DNA from 2 places in the Sphingobacterium sp. NPDC055346 genome. Region 1 is predicted to be linked to the other one. Evidence: riboswitches for the same ligand, from Rfam matches in the RefSeq annotation. Region 1 holds a riboswitch; the other holds the start of a gene.
What was found. Region 1 has a riboswitch for thiamine pyrophosphate ahead of thiS (sulfur carrier protein ThiS). Riboswitches for the same ligand answer to the same signal wherever they lie in the genome.
Positions count from the first base shown of each region.

Region 2: it holds a riboswitch for thiamine pyrophosphate, as region 1 does, so the genes downstream of both, thiM (hydroxyethylthiazole kinase) here and thiS (sulfur carrier protein ThiS) in region 1, are expected to answer to the same signal.

Region 1 covers NZ_JBSHMI010000003.1:329,466-338,681, forward strand. Annotated here, with positions in the region: gene thiE (thiamine phosphate synthase) at 1-214, opposite strand, end outside; gene ACWICE_RS08380 (thiamine phosphate synthase) at 211-819, opposite strand; gene thiC (phosphomethylpyrimidine synthase ThiC) at 816-2,627, opposite strand; gene thiS (sulfur carrier protein ThiS) at 2,647-2,853, opposite strand; TPP riboswitch at 2,919-3,017, opposite strand; gene ACWICE_RS08395 (hypothetical protein) at 3,119-3,859, opposite strand; gene ACWICE_RS08400 (EamA family transporter) at 4,081-4,947, shown strand; gene ACWICE_RS08405 (DUF7218 family protein) at 5,011-5,259, shown strand; gene ACWICE_RS08410 (DUF6882 domain-containing protein) at 5,273-6,022, opposite strand; gene ACWICE_RS08415 (tetratricopeptide repeat-containing sensor histidine kinase) at 6,503-8,191, shown strand; gene ACWICE_RS08420 (response regulator transcription factor) at 8,198-8,863, shown strand.
Region 2 covers NZ_JBSHMI010000006.1:310,725-319,940, forward strand. Annotated here, with positions in the region: gene ACWICE_RS14240 (ABC-F family ATP-binding cassette domain-containing protein) at 1-115, opposite strand, end outside; gene ACWICE_RS14245 (quinone-dependent dihydroorotate dehydrogenase) at 168-1,205, shown strand; gene ACWICE_RS14250 (copper resistance protein NlpE) at 2,150-2,614, opposite strand; gene ACWICE_RS14255 (CBS domain-containing protein) at 2,762-3,175, opposite strand; gene tenA (thiaminase II) at 3,334-3,987, opposite strand; gene thiD (bifunctional hydroxymethylpyrimidine kinase/phosphomethylpyrimidine kinase) at 3,974-4,813, opposite strand; gene thiE (thiamine phosphate synthase) at 4,810-5,442, opposite strand; gene thiM (hydroxyethylthiazole kinase) at 5,426-6,235, opposite strand; TPP riboswitch at 6,293-6,385, opposite strand; gene ACWICE_RS14280 (NAD-binding protein) at 6,433-8,121, opposite strand; gene ACWICE_RS14285 (toll/interleukin-1 receptor domain-containing protein) at 8,125-9,216, opposite strand, start outside.

The DNA.
Region 1 (9,216 bases):
ATAAATGGTCGTTGATGATAAAGGTTGCCTGATAGAGTTCACAGAGCTTTCGGCTCAATTCTGCAAGCTGATGAAGTTCCTTTTCTCTTCCAAATTTCCACCTGAGTTGTAGCCACTTGATTCCTGAATCCAGAGCCTTCCTGATATTTCTTTCCTGGTCCGAAAAAGTTCTTCCATCAGATATGTATTGGATTCGACTTAAGTTAGTTTTCATAGTTGGTCTGCCTTCCATAATGCTAGTTTTTCATTGCAGGAGATCAAATAATTAGTTGGATCAATCTGATTCCAAATGGACCCTAACAAAGCAATTCCGTCCGAACCTTTGCCTAATACTCTTTCCATGTTTTGATATTCAATTCCTCCTAGTCCAATCAAATCGACATCTGCATTGTCCTTTAGTTCAATATCTTCAAAAACATTGTTCGAAATACCGTGTCCAGGCTTTGAGATACTCTGAAAAATAGGGCTAAGAAAGGCGTAAGACCAAGTCTTGTTCAATTCATTGAATTCCTGAATAGAATGCGTGGAGGTCGATAAGATGTAATTTCCATTATACTCCAATTGCTTCCCTCTTATCCGATCATAACTATTGAAATGCAGACGCTCAATGTCCATAAACTCAGTCGCTAGGTGATGGTGGGAGTGAAGTACGATTTTCTTTCTTTGACAAACATCAATATTGTCCAAATACTCCAAAGCCAGCTCATCCGATGAGGCATATTTCCTGAAATGAAATAGCTCCAATCCATTATCTAACATGTTGTTGACATGCAATGGTTCGTTAGGATAATTGCTGTTTGGAGAAACGACTATGATCATAGGTATATTTCTTTTCCACTTTCAATAAATTCCTTCGATTTTTCCAACATCCCTTCTTCGGTTGCCTCCCTGATCTCTTGCGTTATTTTCATGGAACAGAATTTAGGGCCGCACATCGAACAGAAATGAGCCACCTTTGCTGCATCTGCAGGTAAAGTTTCGTCATGAAACTCTCTTGCGGTATCAGGATCGAGTGAAAGGTTAAATTGGTCCTCCCATCTGAATTCGAATCTCGCTTTGCTCAATGCATTGTCTCTGTATTGGGCGCCAGGGTGTCCTTTGGCCAAATCTGCAGCATGGGCAGCAAGTTTATAGGTGATTACTCCGTCCTTAACGTCTTTTTTATTGGGAAGGCCTAAGTGTTCTTTTGGTGTTACGTAGCACAGCATAGCACATCCGTACCAACCGATCATTGCAGCGCCAATAGCTGAGGTGATATGGTCATAGCCGGGAGCAATATCCGTTGTCAATGGACCTAAGGTATAAAATGGAGCCTCATCACATTCTTCCAATTGCTTTTCCATATTCTCTTTGATCATGTGCATAGGGACATGTCCTGGGCCTTCTATCATCACCTGAACATCATGCTTCCAAGCTATTTTAGTCAGTTCTCCTAAGGTTTCCAATTCTGCAAATTGAGCCTCATCGTTGGCATCGGCAATAGAGCCTGGTCTTAATCCATCACCTAAAGAGAAGGCTACATCATACTTTTTCATGATTTCGCATATCTCCTCAAAATGCGTATACAGGAAATTCTCTTTATGATGGTATAGGCACCACTTAGCCATAATTGAACCACCTCTAGAAACAATTCCTGTTACCCTTTTCGCCGTTAAATGGATATATCTCAACAGGACACCCGCATGTATCGTAAAGTAGGAAACACCCTGTTCTGCTTGCTCAATGAGAGTATCCTTGAAAATCTCCCAGGTCAGATCTTCCGGCACACCTTTAACTTTTTCTAAAGCTTGATAGATAGGAACTGTACCTATTGGTACTGGAGAATTTCGGATAATCCACTCGCGAGTTTCATGGATGTTCTTTCCAGTAGAGAGGTCCATGATCGTGTCGGCGCCCCATCGGCATGCCCAGACTGCTTTCTCCACTTCCTCTTCGATACTGGAACTTACAGCGCTGTTTCCGATATTGGCGTTGATCTTCACCAAGAAATTGCGGCCAATGATCATAGGTTCACTTTCCGGATGGTTAATATTATTTGGAATGATTGCCCTTCCGGCTGCGATTTCATCCCGCACAAATTCAGGGCTGATCCGTTTTGGCGTATTGGCACCAAAGCTTTCACCTTTATGTTGTTCAGCCATTCCTTTCGTAGCGGCCTGTAATTGTTCAATTCTTTGGTTCTCACGAATGGCGACATATTCCATTTCCGCAGTGATGATCCCTTTCTTAGCATAGTGCAGCTGGGTTACATTTTGTCCATCTGCTGCTCTTTTTGGTTTATGATTGTAAGAAAAACGCAGTTCATCCAAGTTGGGATCATGGAGTCTTTTTTGTCCGTACTCGGAACTGATGCCCTCCAAAATCTCAACGTCATTGCGGTCTAAAATCCATTGTTCCCTGATCCTATCCAAGCCTTTACGGATATCGATTTCAGAATTCACATCTGTATATGGACCAGAAGTATCGTAAATCGTAATTGGAGGGTTGATTTCAAGACCACCCTTGCTCAACTTGGTTGGGCTCAGGGATATTTCACGCATTGCAACTTGGATAGGGTATAGGTTACCTGGAATATAAACCTTTTTGGAATTTGGAAAAGCATTGGTTGTAATCTTTTGTTCTGTCATGTCTTCAAATATTTAAGGGTTATCCGCCTTGAGTTGCGGTTATGATTAGGATAGAATCAGTATCAGTCAATAAGGTATCCGACCATTTGTCTCTAGGGATGACTTGGTTATTTAGGGCAACAGCAACACCTTTGGTTTTGCCTTTAAGCTCCAAATCCATTAATTCCTCCAAGGTAAATGGAGATCTCTTGTACTGTTTTGTCTGATTATTGATAATAAGTAACATTCCTGAATAGTTATTTAAGCATTAATGCTTTAGGAATGTCTACTTTAGGTACAGGACGCACCCATGAATGACATTTTACTTTTCCCTACGCTAGTATGATCTAGATCAGGTTATAAGGGTAAAATCTCAGCCTGCAATTAATGCAGACACCCCTAAAGCGTTGGCAAGTTAGCTAAATGAGTTAACTAAAAGAAATTATTTGTGATTATAATACAATTTACAGGTTGCTTCTTTACCGAGAAGAAACCTCAAGATATCCCTAAAACTACTTTAGGATCAATCTTTCAGCAGGGTTTTTCTCTTTAAATTCTTTGTAGTATTTCTTGATATACACATGCAGGTCATAGTTGGTCCAATATTGGGCAGTTTCGAAATCAGGTCTATATTCCACCATAAACTGTTCCAGTTCTTCATCGTCCATGGGGATAATATCGCTGATGCTTGCTTTGTTGAAGATTTGGTCCACTTCCATATTTTTGATTTCTTGTTGCATAAAAGCATTGAACCTTCTCGCGTTTCTACCAGATTTACTGAATTTTTCGTAGAAGTAAGTAACGGTTGGCATGCCAAAGGGTAGAAGCAGGTACCATGGTGGTTCACCGGAGTAATATAGTCCCCCTTTAACGTTGATATCTTTTTTCATGCTTTCCAGTTCCTTCAGCTTTGCAGCTTTGGTATTCCCCATGACGACGATCTCTTCTAGCACGATGGATTTTTTCTGTAGGAAAACATGCTGCTTTAGATCTTCAGCCAAGATACTGAGGCTATTCCAATGCGGATGGACAAAGGTTATGCTATCAGACGGGCGGGCATCGATGCCAAAGGAACCATCAAAATCTGATCGCAGCGTTTGTTTTGTTCTTTGGTTAATGACATCCACATTTTTGATCAACAGACTGCTGTCATTGGAGTAAACTGTGCCGGTATACCTCTTTTGAGCTTGGGAAAATGCCACCAAACTATAAAGGAACAAAAGGAAGGAAATAATAATCGGTTTTAATGCCATAGCTCTAATATTAAGCTTTCATTTTCTTTAGGTGAAAATAATTCATCTAGTCTAATTTACTAAATCTAAAGGCTTAGAATGACAGTAATAACTATATTTAACATATTGGTTAAGAAAATTAAATATAGGAAGTCGTTTGGGGAATTAATTATTCACATTTCGCCGGTTTAATAAAAATGAAAGGCTATTTTTGGATTCAATTTTAAAAAGAGCGATTGACCATGTTTGCCAAAATCCGAAACACCAATATTGCTGTTGCTGCTGCCATCTTATCCATGATCTGTGTGCAAGGGGGAGCATCATTCGCGAAGCAGTTGTTTCCGGCCATTGGTCCCATTGCGACAACAACCTTGAGGATTGGCTTATCTGCCATTCTGCTCTATGCGATCAATAGGCCGAAGCTACGTACCTTCAACAAGCAACAATGGATGTACTGTGGTCTTTACGGAATCGGCATTGCCGTCATGAACCTCATTTTTTATATGGCCATCCAAAGAATCCCATTGGGCTTAGGTGTTACCATTGAATTCGTAGGACCTCTGTTCTTGGCCTTTGTCCTATCAAAGAAATGGACAGATGTCATCTGGGCAGTATTGGCGTTGACAGGAATTTTACTGATCGTTCCTTGGAAGAGCAATGGCATCGATCCGATAGGATTGGGATTAGCCTTACTTGCAGGGGTCTTCTGGGCCGTTTATATCCTGATGGGGGCCAAGCTTTCCAAAGTTATGGAGGGTAAACAGGCAGTTACTACCGGGATGATGATCGCAACGGTCTTTATAGTTCCATTTGCCTTAATGGATGGCGCGATATTGAACATCAATACTGGGCAATTTTCCAAAGGGCTTCTCGTGGCCATCTTATCTTCTGCATTGCCGTTTTCATTAGACATGATGGCCTTGGGAAGACTGCCAGCCAAAACATTCAGCATCTTGACCAGTCTGCAGCCTGCATTCGGTGCACTCTCTGGACTGATATTTTTACATGAATACCTCAGTATCAATCAATGGGTGTCTGTCTTATGTGTGGTATTGGCAAGTATAGGGACGACAATTTTTTCTCGAAAACAGGAAAAGCTTGAACTATAAATAAAAAATTCCAACAAAAAAATCCATGAAATGTTCAAAGGGTATAAACAAATTTTCAATGATATGCCCAGAGAAAAAACACCCCAGATAAAAAAACCAAAAACCTATGATGCATTGGTAGATAAGGGGATGAGTAAAGAAAAAGCTGCCCGAATCTCAAATGCACAGGCTGCTGGTACCATCGATCATAATTCTAAAAAGCTGGAAGAAAGATCAAAATCTGATTTATTGGCAGAAGCAAAAGAAATCGGTATAAAAAATCGTCACAGCATGAATAAGGGACAGCTTATCAAAGAAATCAGAGGACATTAACAGTCCTCTTTTTTTATCCTCCTAAATTTACTACGCGATTTAGGGAATCTAAGCTTGCAGTACATTTTTCATTAGCTTTCGTGCCTATGACTTGAGTATCGCTCTCTTCGACATCATAGCCTTTGCTCTTCAGGTAATGGATCAACGTATTCCTATGATCGACTTCAAAGTTTGAGATTACCTGCGGGAAGGTTGTGAATATTCTGTAATGATTATCTTTTCTGTTCTGTTGGATTAACTCTGATTTTACGGTCATGAGCATGACCCCACTGCCATAATCTGCTAGGTAATAGGCGTCGGCATCAAACATTCCGACTGCGATTAGGCCCAATCGATGTAAGTCTTCCTGTTTGATCGAAAATTCAGGAGTCCTCAATTGATCTATTTTATTTTTCACACCAAACTCCTTCAATGCTTTCGCATCAATTAGGAGGTTTTCAGGTAAGTTTGATTGACTATTTGCCCATGACCAAAGCCAAGTGTTCACAGAATAAGAAAAGCTCCCAATAATCTGCAATGGAAACTCAAGTCCATCACCAAAAGTGATTGACCCACGTGTCAAATCCGCATCCCAGCTCTTGTCTTCAATTAATTCCGAAAAGTCCACTTGCTTTTCAAATCCATAAGCTGCATAACTCTCAAATAATTCTTTCTCCGTTTTTATTGGCTCAATTATAGGGCTTTCTTTGCTGGTTGGTTGTTCTGATTTTTCATTTTCCTGTTTAGGTGTAGGTTTTCCAAATAACCTATTTAAAAATCCCATAATATATTACTTTACTGTGTTAGTTTCTTTTGATGATTTAAGTTAACAAAGGCTGGTTGAAATCCATAATTAGAAGGGGCTAATGTTATAGGAAATTCATTTTTCGTAGTGTTATATCTACTGTTTGTAGGAGAAAATACTTATCAGCCTAAATCGTCGAATATTAATTTTACCTCAATTAAAGTGAAGTTAGGTTTTATTTTAGCTTATTAATGGTCGTTTGGTTAAATATTTGCTTAAATTCTGGACTTAATAAGGGAGCCTATTATAAGATCGTATTTTTTTGATATTGTAAAATTTGCATAGATAAATGGTTGTGTAACAATTTGTTATTGTAAAGATAGCCGAATTGTTACAGCAATGTCTGTTCAAACAGTTGTTTCGCTTAACAAAATAATCTTTCATTCTTGTGATTATTAGTGTTATGTGCTGAAAAGTAATTGTTTTATTGGCTATTTTTGACCATTATTATTTTTACCTGTGAAACCATTATTACTCTTGACCGGGCTACTGCTTTTAGTATCCTGTAAAAACCAAATTACATCTACTCAAGAATCAGAAAAGAATCCGTATTACGAACAGGCATACGATTTCTTGGACAAAAATGAGTTTGATAGTGCATTTGTCTATTTTGAGAAAGCAAAATCTCTGTTCTTGGAAAGGGATGATAGTGTCGGTGTGGCCGAAAGCTTGATCAATATGGCCGTGACCCAATCTGATTTTGGTGATTATTATGGTTCCCAGGAAACCTCCACCAAGGCCATTGAATATCTGAACCTGAACGATACCGCTCAATACGGCTTGTTGGGAATGGTCTACAACAATTTAAGTAATGTCTATACTTCCCTAAAGGATACTGAAAAATCAATTGAAGCCAATCAATTAGCCATACGATATGCCGAAAACCCTGCCAATAAAAAGGTTTACGAAAATAACTTGGCTTCCACTTATATAGCGAATAGAGAATATCAAAAAGCCATTGAAATCTTAAAAAAACTACTATCCAATACAGATTCAAATTCCATTGATTATGCACGATTCTTAACGAATTATGCCAGGGCCAAAAGCCATGTCGATACGAATTACAGGTTTTTGCCCGTATTGAGGAAGGCCATGCTGATCCGTCAGAAGAAGAAAGACCCTTGGGGGCTCAATTCGAGTTATTCCCATATGGCGAACTATTATAAGGAGAGGAACAAGGATTCAGCGCTGTATTATTCCAATCAGCAATATGAGGCGGCTAAGGCTATCAAAAATCCAGATGCCCAAATGGATGCCCTGCAGCGCATGTTGGAACTTTCTGTTCTAGAAAGAAACCAACCTATACTAGAAAGGTACCATAAGATACAGGACAGCGTCGAAATTGCACGGATGACTGCAAAAAATCAATTTGCATTAATCCGCTACGAGGTAGAAAAGAGTAAAACCAACAACCTGAAGCTTAGCAATGAAGTTGCTGAAAAGCAATATAGATTGAACCTGATGCGGGTATTCATCGTCGGTCTGTTGATTGTGGCTGCACTGACTTCATTCTATTTCTTGAATTGGCATAAAAGAAGGAAACAGCGAATGGAATTGGAAGCTGAAAATAGGGTGAAGGAAAGTCAACTGAAAACTTCCAGAAAAGTCCATGATGTCGTTGCGAATGGGATTTACAGGGTAATGGCTGAATTAGAGAATCGAGATGATATCAACCGAGAGGAGCTATTGGACCGGTTGGAAATCCTATATGATAAGTCTAGGGATATATCCTACGAAGTTGAAGACCTCGGGATGGATGATATTCAGTTCCATCTGACCATCTCCGAATTACTGAAGTCATTTTCAAATGAGGACCGTACCATCCTGATTGCAGGGAACGAGGAAGCTATTTGGGAAAAATTCAATGCCCTTCAAAAGGATAACCTAGAGCAGGTCTTGCAGGAGCTGCTAGTCAATATGCAGAAGCATAGTAAAGCGCAGGAAGTCATCGTTCGATTTGATTACGATGGAAATAACCTTCATGTTCATTATAAAGATGATGGCATTGGACTTTCGGATTCCTTAAAATATGGCAATGGATTTAAGAATACGGAAAACCGTATAAATCTATTGAAAGGGACCCTTACTTTTGAGAAAAATAATAATAGAGGTTTAGGAATTCACATTTCCATCCCTATTCAAAAATAGGATGTTATGTTTAAAAAAGTATTGATTGCTGAAGATCATGAGGTGGCCAACCTTTCTGTCCATAAGACGGTACAGGAAATGGGAGTCACGGATACCAAATATGTCTATTACTGCGATGATGCCCTCAGTTGGATCAAAAAAGCAGTTCGCGAGGGAGAGCCGTATGACCTCCTGATTACCGACTTGGTTTTCGAAGATGATATCGTCCCGCAAAAGATTTCCCATGGTAAGGACTTGATAAAAGCCGCAAAAGAAGTACAACCAGATCTGAAGGTGATTGTATTTTCTTCCATTGATCGGATCAGCTTGATTGAGGATCTCTTTAGAAATTATCAGATCGATGCCTATGTCAGGAAGGCAAGGCATGATGGGCAACATTTTAGAGAAGCGCTGAAAGCGGTTGCCAGCAACAAAATTTATCAATCACCCGATATCCGCTTGGCCCTAAGGTCAAAGAATTCACATGAATTTACCAATATGGATATCCAGATTATCTCATCCCTATCCCAAGGAGTCCTTCAAAAGAACATCCCTCAAATCTTGCAGGAAAAGAATATCAAACCTTCGGGATTGAGTAGTATCGAGAAAAGATTGAACCTGATGAAAGAGGTATTAGGCTTTACCAAGAATGAACAACTGGTATTGTATTGCAAGGATAAGGGATTAATATAAAATTAATGATTGCTTTACGGAAAACCGTATGGTAATGCCAAGTAGGGAAAGTATCTTTGCTTACTGATTTGACCAACCCATATTAACCAAAATAAATATAAATGGCTTCTAATTATTTAGAGGCCATTTTTTATGCTTTTTCCTGCCAATCTTGTTAAAAAATGTTAATCCATGGGTCTTAATATACATTTAGGCATTTGCTTTGCGTTAATAATAGCAAACAGAGTAAAAGAGTAAAAGAGTAAAAGAGTAAATAATTTCATAATTTAGGTTAATAATTGGTTAGTTAAAAAAAACCTGAGCTTCCCCGGCTCAGGTTTTTTATTTTTTGTTTATAATGAATATGATCCTAT
Region 2 (9,216 bases), on a different contig from region 1:
CGGTACCGTTAGCACCGATAAGACCTGCTTTATCCCCTGGTTTGATATGCCAGTTTGCCTCATCGTACAATGCCCTTGAGCCAATTTCAAATGTTAAGTTATTTATAGATATCATTTCGGGTGCAAAAGTAATGAATATTTCTGCATCTTTGGCTACCTTTGCACTCATGTATAAGCTAGTTAAACCATTTTTCTTCTCGATGAACCCTGAACAAGCGCATCATAATGTGACTTCAGGCTTGAAATTTTTTAATAAAGTATGGGGTTCAAAAGCATTGTTGAAATCCTTGTATTGTGTAGAAGATCCGAGGTTAGAAACCAAGGTCTTTGGCTTGACCTTCAAGAATCCAGTAGGGTTGGCTGCAGGTTTCGACAAGAATGCAGAATACATCGAGGATATGGCTAGACTAGGATTTGGCTTTATTGAAATCGGTACCGTTACACCAAAGCCGCAACCTGGAAATGATAAACCTAGGATGTTCAGGTTGGTCGATGACCATGCCTTGATCAACCGTATGGGATTCAATAATAAGGGTGCTGATGTAGCTGCCGGAAAACTTAAATTCCTAAAGGAGAGAAACGGTGTTTTAATCGGTGGAAATATCGGTAAAAATAAGGTTACACCAAATGAAGAAGCTGTAAATGACTATATCTATTGCTTCAAGGCTTTGTTTGACTATGTGGATTATTTCGTGGTAAACGTAAGCTCACCCAATACACCGGGTTTGCGTGATCTTCAGGAAAAAGAACCGCTTATGCATATCCTGAATACATTGCAGCAATTGAACCTGGAAAAGGCAAACCCAAAGCCTATCCTTCTAAAGATTGCTCCGGATTTGACCTTTACCCAATTGGATGATATCGTTGAGATCGTGATGGAAACCAAAATCGCAGGGGTAATCGCTACCAATACTACCATCGCCAGAGAGGGATTACAGAGCCACCGAATGTTGGTACAGGAACCAGGTGGCGTCAGTGGAAAACCATTGACCCGTCGTTCTACAGAAGTAATCCAATACTTGGCAGATAAATCCAATAAAGCCTTCCCGATCATTGGGGTAGGTGGTATACATTCTGCTGCGGATGCCATTGAGAAATTAAATGCTGGAGCAAGTTTGGTCCAAGTCTATACCGGTTTTATCTATGAAGGGCCATCTTTGGTGGCAGATATCTGTAAGGGGATCTTGAAAGAGAGAAGTAGGTAGAACCAGGATGGAAGGGATGAGAGGATGGGCCAAGATCTAGGAATGAACCAGGATGGATGGGATGAGAGGATTGGCCAAGATCATTTCCATTATGTCACTGGAAAGGTAGCCGAATTTGTTGGGGCTTATTGCATAAGCCCGCCTCCTGCAATCCTAACATCAAAATCTCCCTTTAGTGTGATTAAAGCCCAGAGGGGGTGGAATCCTTGTAGAAATTTGATGTTTGTAATGGCGAACCCACAGCCTGGGTGAAATATTTATCCATACCTTTTGTGTCAGCCTGAGTTTACCGAATGGGCCTCGGAAGTATCCACTCTTCATTTGAAAAATAGTTCCCTCATCTTACGATTTCGGGATGACAAACACCTCAAAAAATAAAAAAATAGATTCTTCACTTCACTCTGAATCCCTCTTTAACGCATTTTGATTCTGAACGAATAGTGAGGAATCTGTACGGTTCTCAATATAAAGACCCTGTCATCCTAAATCTTTGATTTAGGAACTGTTCGCCAGTACAAACTATTGCAGATAGAAAAACTGTATGCCAATGCAATTATTCACAAAATTAGGTTTGCAATGTTCTGAGATCCTTCGGATGAACCTCAGGATGACTAAACGGTGGATAACCGCAGGTAAAGGAAAGTATGCCAATGCAATTATTCACAAAATTAGGTTTGCTATGTTCCGAGATCCTTCCTGCGTCAGGACGACAATGGGGTGTTAGCCGAAGATTTAGGAATTGTTCGCCAGTACAAACTATTGAAGATAGAAAAACTGTACGCCAATGCATTATTCACAAAATTAGGTTTGCAATGTTCCGAGATCCTTCGGATGAACCTCAGGATGACTAAAAAAACTTAACATAATGACATTTCCCATTGGGGCAAAAATAAAAAGAGCTGATTTTTTCAAACCAGCTCTGTACAATATCTATAAACTCAATACTATTGAGTTACTTTTTTCAAGATATAATTGTCTTTCAAAGGACCGTCGATAGGTTTTCCATCTTGGTCTAGGGAGAACAATTGGTTTTCGCCAACTTTTAGTTTCATGTTTACTTCTTTACCTACTAAATGAACGACACTGCCGTTGTCATGCCACATAAATTTACCGGTATCCTCAATTTTAGTGTCTCTTTCTTGATATTCACCTTCATAGGTAAAGGTTTCATCGGAGTTTAAGGTCACCGTAGTTTTGATTCCTGGACAGTCAGCGCAAGGAAATACGCCAGAATAGGTACCCGCCCAATCAACCGAATTTTGGGATGTATGTGTGCTGTCAACGGGGTTAGAATCTGTCAATACCGTTTCACTTGAATCTTTAGATTCCAATTGTTTATTAGCGTTTGAAGTACAAGAACCGAATGTCAATAATGCTGCGGTTCCAGCAAGTAAGCATAGTTGTTTCATATAACATAAATTTTATATTCAAAAATGCCCAAAAACTGCGCCAAAAGCTACCTTACTAAGAGTTTTTGTAATAATAAATTTCCTTATAAAAAATTTCAGCTGTAAACCCATTTGGTCTACAGCTGAAAATTAATTATTAACAAAATACTAATATTGATCGATAAAATATTTTAAGAGATCTGTTGTAGTTACTATCCCTACAAGGTCTTCACCGTCCACGACTGGAATGGAGTGGAAAGAAACTTGAGAAAGGGTTTCTGTCACTTCCTTTATGGTCGCTTCAGGATCTACCGTCAATGGTGATTTAGCCATTAACTGCGGAATGCTGTACATATCATAAACGATAGTTTCGATATCATCCTCTTCGTTTACATCCGCATAGCTAATTTTCAATAAATCAGAATAACTGACTACCCCAACTAATTTTTTGCCCTCTACAATAGGCAAGTGACGGATATTATGTTTCTTGAATAGTTTCTCCGCCTCATATAAGCTATCTTTTGGAGTCAATGTGATCAACTCGGTTGTCATAATCTGCGATACTGGAACTCTTTGTTTCATGATATTTGATTTTAATGGTTTGCTTAATCCTTTACTCAAATATCATGTTTGCATTGCGCCAAAAACAGGAGATTAATTACGTTAATAAATGATCTTTACCGCGCTAATATTGTACTTTTTTTTGTATCTTAATAGTTGGCCCAAAATTCAAGAATTGCTTACCATTTTATATTCCGATAAGCAGCATCCCAGAAATTAAATTCCAATCTACTTGCGGCAATAAAGACTTCAAGCATGGCTTTTCTACCTTTATCTGTGCTGTTTTCTGCCATGTAATCACTATACTGTAGGGCTTTTTTCACACCTTCGGCAAATTCATCGCCACTATAGGTCTCAATCCAATTCTTGTAAGGGTTATTATCTGAATTCTGGTTTTGATAGATATGGTCTCCCACTTCTTTGTAAATCCAAAAGCAAGGTAAGATGGCTGCCGTAGCTACCTCTATGGGATCATAGGCCACCGTACTTTTCAAGAAGTGAATATAATGGTGACAAACGGGCTCTATCGTAATCTCTTGATTGGGTTCAAGCTTGAATTGCTTGAAATAAGCCTCATGTAAAGCTCTTTCCACGATCAAGGCATTCTTGCCAAATTCAAAGAAGTCCAAGGCCATTTCATTGTCCTCTGCCTTTGAACCGAGTGCCGCAAGTGCTCGTCCATAATGTTCGAGGTATTTGGCATCCTGTAGCATATAGAACTGAAACTTTTCCAATGGGAGGGTTCCGTTTTTCAATTCTTCGATAAAGGGCATTTTCAATATTTCATGATAGATGGGTTGGATAGCTTCCCAAGCTTGATCAGTCCATTTCATATTTAATGAGTCTTTGAGGGTTAAAAAAGTGATTCAGTGGTCCATTTCCTTTTCCTATCAGCAGATCTTTGCTTCCTTTTATGGCACTGTTGATATACATGAGAGCATTTTCGGTGGATTGTTCCAAGTGATAGCCACGGGCAAGGAATGATGCAATGGCAGAGGAAAGCGAACAGCCTGAGCCGTGTGTGTTCTTGGTATTCACACGTTTAGATTCGAAATATTGCGCTGCATGGTTTTTCTGGATCAATATACTGGTGAGTATATCGCTTTGAAGATGTCCACCTTTTAATAGTGCAGCATTACAGCCTAAACTCAAGATTTCATCAGCGACTTCTACCATCGCATGTACGCTGCTGATTTCTCTACCCACCAATACGGAAACTTCATCAAGATTAGGGGTAATGATTTGGGCTATCGGAAACAATAGTTCTTTAATGGCCGCTATGGTTTCTTCATGGATCAGCCGATGTCCGCTAGTGGAAACCATAACCGGGTCAAAGACGATGCTGCCTTTATAATCTTTCAGGGAATTAGCAATGGTTTCGACCAATTTGCTATTATGTACCATCCCTATTTTGATGCTGTCGGGATAGATATCTTCAAAGAGACAATCTAATTGCTCATTTACAGCCTCAACAGGGATGTCGAAAATGTTCTTCACCCCTTGGGTATTTTGTACCGGCAAAGCCGTCAATACATTCATGGCATAGCAACCTAGGGATGAAATGGTTTTGGTGTCAGCTTGGATGCCGGCACCACCACTGCCGTCAAAGCCCGCTATACTGAGAACAGTTGGTACTTTATATTTTTTGTTTTCTTTCATTTTAATAATCCTTTCAACAGTTCGGCTGCTTTTCTTGGGTCTGAACTGCCGCAAATTGCAGAAACGACAGCAATGGAATTTGCGCCGGCTTGAAATGCCTGTCCAGCATTGTCCTGGTTCATACCACCGATAGCGATCAGCGGTTTATCGGCTTTTAGTTTTATTTCTTGTATACCGTGAATACCCCAAGTGGTCACAGTATTGGTCTTTGTCGCTGTTTTAAAAATAGGGCTGAGCCCCAGATGATGGGTTGGGGCCATTTGAGGACTTTCCAGTTGATCTTGGTATTCCAATGACCAGCCAATTTTCAGGATATCTCCATATTTTTCAGCTATGTCCAGGGGCTGTGTATCCGAAAGGCCAACATGAACGCCCCAAGCATGGATTTCAACTGCAATTTCAGGAGCATCGTTGATGATCAAAGGAATCTGGTATTGGCCTGTAATTTTTTTCAGTGCCTTTGCCTTGTTCAAATATTCCGTATGGCTGAGTTCTTTTTCACGCAATTGAATGATATCCACTCCGCCCAATATGGCTTCTTCCGCAACTTGCAGCCAATTCATTTTAACACAATCTTTTTCTGAAATCACCAAATAAAGGGGGTAGGGGAAATCAGGATGGATTGGCATATTTTTTTAGTTTTAAGTTGCCTAAAATCTGTTCTTTGGCAAGATTGTAAAGGATGTCATAAAAATTGAGCTGAAGGCTACCTGGGCCTTTCGATATTTTGGCAGCCAATTCGCCTGCAAGACTAGTGATGGCAATACCAGCGACAGCTTCTTGGTAGGGGTCTTTTGCTAAGCCAATGAATGCTGCGGTTATTGCGGAAGCCGTACAGCCCATTCCAGTTACCTTGGTCATCACGGAGGTGCCGTTTTTGATTTCGGTGATTTCATCCTTTGAAATGACATAATCAGTGGCACCGGAAATACAAACTATGGATCCCGTTTCCTCTTGCAGTAACTTTCCAGCATCTAGGGCCGAGCTGCTTGATTGGGTGCTGTCCACACCTTTAGCACTTTTATTGTTAAAGTTCTGAAGGGCGATAATTTCAGAAGCATTCCCACGAATGACCGTTGGTTTTAATTCCAATAGTGATTTTAGCGTTTCATTGCGTAGGGTAGAGATACCTGCACCAACCGGATCCAATACCCAAGGTTTAGCTAATTTGTTGGCCAGCTTTGCGGCCAGGATCATATTTTCTGCCCATGGTTTGCTTAGGGTACCGATGTTGATGACAAGGGCATTGCATAAACTGAGGACTTCCTCTAATTCCTCTTCGGCATGGACCATAATTGGAGATGCACCAAGTGCTAGAAGGGCATTTGCGGTATTGTTCATGACCACAAAATTTGTAATGTTTTGAACGAGTGGAGATTTTTCTCGGACTTGAGTCAATAAATGATAAATGTCGTTTTCCATTATTTGAAAAATTAAAAACAATAATGGCTGAAGGGAGGGAATAGGCAATTAGGTTTGCCAAGCAATTTTGCTTTTCCCTACGACGGTTTTAACCGTATCAGGTTCAAAGGGTCTGTCTCAATTCCTATTAGAATACCCCTAAAGCCAATCAAATATAGCCCAAACAATCTGCAAAGACAAATTCTTGGGCTATAGCTTTATTTTTCGTTCAAAAGAATCTTAATTCTAAGGATGGTGTCTCGATCTTTCTGTTTTTCACTTTCGCTCAAGATTTCCCAAGGAATCAGGGAGGGGTGGAGTTTAAGCTCATCATTTCGTACTTCCCCATAGTCCCAACCATTGATATATCGGTGTGCCATCCAGCGGTTATGCTCGATAATGGCCAAGGTTTCCACTTCATCCTCACTGAAAGCTATTGCATCCGGCTGGTTTACTGGCCATTCTTTATGGGTCAATAAAAACTTATAGGGAATATGGTCTGCCTGCGCTCGGCTGGCATCTTTTGCATCTTCGCTCAGGGTTAACCAATCAGAGGTGTATCGTGCACTTTCTGAACTGGTCCCGGAAAGTAATTTTCTATAATCATCATGGATGGCCTGGGCTAATTTGTCCAATTTATTGCCCGTGATAAATTCAAGGTTACAGATATCTTCCATCTGACCAAAGAATTTTATCCTATCGCTTTCTTCCGAATAGCGGATCAACTTCCGCAAACCTTTTCCTTCAGCATTGAGCACATAAATCGGGAATTTACTATTCTGGGTTTTGTCCAAGAGTTCCAAAGCGGTATTGAGATTAGTTTGGTCCTGGTCGAAAGCAGTAATGAACAAAGTTTCATTGCCTTTATCCAATAATTCCTCCCTAGATACCAGCTCATTGTAGGTTCCTTGAAAATTATGGAATTCAATAGGAAAAATCTTATTGGCTTTAGGATATTGCTCGATGAAGTAATTCCTGTCTTCTTCAGCTTGCTCGGAATAAACAGCAATTTTTAGGTCATTTTCGACAGAAATATGGAAAATCCTCATGGCTTGGACCAACATGGCTTTTGCGAAATCCCCATAGCCTAAAAATACGATTTTATTGATATCGGAAAGTTCCTTACCGGATCGCTGTAGATCTATTGGAAATTGCGAAAAAAACTGCCTTGCCAACATCTTGTGGATGTTGAAGAATCGAAGTTGGATTTGGTTGTTATCTAAATGGATTCCGGTGTTCTTGACCAAGTCGATCAACCTTGGGTTGCTGATATGTAAAAAGCAAAGCAGGTCGTTCTGACATTTTGATCTATCGTAGATATCCTGAACAGATTCAATGATTTCAATTACGGTTTGCTCATTTTCTAGGAAGACGATCAGTGAAGAGGCGCGTTTGATCCCTGCTTCCAGTAGGGTACTTTCTTCTTCGGCATTTCCGATAATCACTAAGTGGCCCTGTTTTTTTACAGAATTGATGTCGGCATGCTCTGTTTCCTTTTCAATGGCAATTCCTTTTTGCTTATAGTCTTCCTTTAGGCTTTGGAAAAGTTGCCTACCTTTTTTTGAGATACCTACAGAGATGACATGGTTCTGTTTGAAAGAAGCCTTTAAGAGATTGAACTGTTCGGAGAATACCTTTTGAATAATCTTGTAGGCACCGAAAAGCAGAATGCCAATGGCACATATCTTAGCTAGGATCAATTCCCAGGGTACATTTTCAGCTTCTAGGCCTGAACCTGAAGGGTCGCCACCGAATACGATTTTGATGATGCGGTAAATCCGATCAGGTAGGTACCTCAAAGAGTTGCTCTCAGGAAAGAACTTGGATAAACCGATCCAAGATAATATTATCAAAAAGCATACAAATGCTATTCCCAATAGACCTTTTTGTCTTCTTGTCAAATTCATTCTTTATTTGCTTAAGTTCTGTTTTGCTTCTTTTAGGAGCGTTTCAACTTCAGATTTCAGTTCTTTGTTCTTGATCTTGATCAATTGTTTTTCTGTAATGTCAACCATACGCTGACCTATCAATTTCGTTTCAGGCTTACTGCTGAAATAATTGGCAACCATAGCCCTGGCCAACGGATGGTAGTCATAGGTCACTGCCAACAATTGAAGGTTCGCCTCATTTTGGATAGGGTAGTTTATCTTCAAGATATCGGTAATCTTGACGTTGGAGCTAGGGGATACTGACCTGACGAATGGATCTTCAAAATACCAGGTGTCATAGGTGCCGGTCGTATCAATATAGTTCAGGATTGCTCCGGTTTCATTGTCATACTTCTTGCCATAGAATTTCTCCAAATCTCTAGCCAATTGGTCTTTGGACATGCTGACCTGTCCTGGAACTTCCCAGATATTGATGGCGATGCCATTCATGAGTGATTCAATGGTCATTAACCTTTTGTCGCCTGGCATTACATTGATCTGATCAAATCGCTGGTTGATAAAGGGCATAGTCAGGATGTTTCCGGTTTTTGCATCAACCACCTTTGCTGCATAACGCATTCCTTCGCCGTCATCCTGTACAAAGATCTGCTTGTCATCATCCGAGAAATGGAAGTATTGTGTGTTTTTGCTGATGCGGATAGTTTGGCCAAATGATTTTTTATCCTCCAAATCCCATAAGCGCATATGGGTGGCGTCTTCAGAAAGGGCCAGTATATTTCCTTGGTTATTGAAGACCATAAACGGCGTAGCGATGGTTTTCATTTCCAAAATAGGTTTATAGGTTTTGGTTTCTAATACCTGTGCATCGCCGGTAGAACTGACCTTGATCAAGTATTGAGAATTAGGACTGAAAGCGCCACTGCTCAAAGCGTCCTTTCCTTCGATAAGAACTTTTTTAGAAGCAATATCCACCACTTTCCAGCCATCAGGATTTACTAAAATCACTGATCTGTAATCTGGGCTAACCGTAAAACCAGCGATATCCTGTTCCTGCGTATAATTGATGTTCTGTTTTCCGGTTTCAATATCCCAAGATGCAAAGCTGTTCTTACC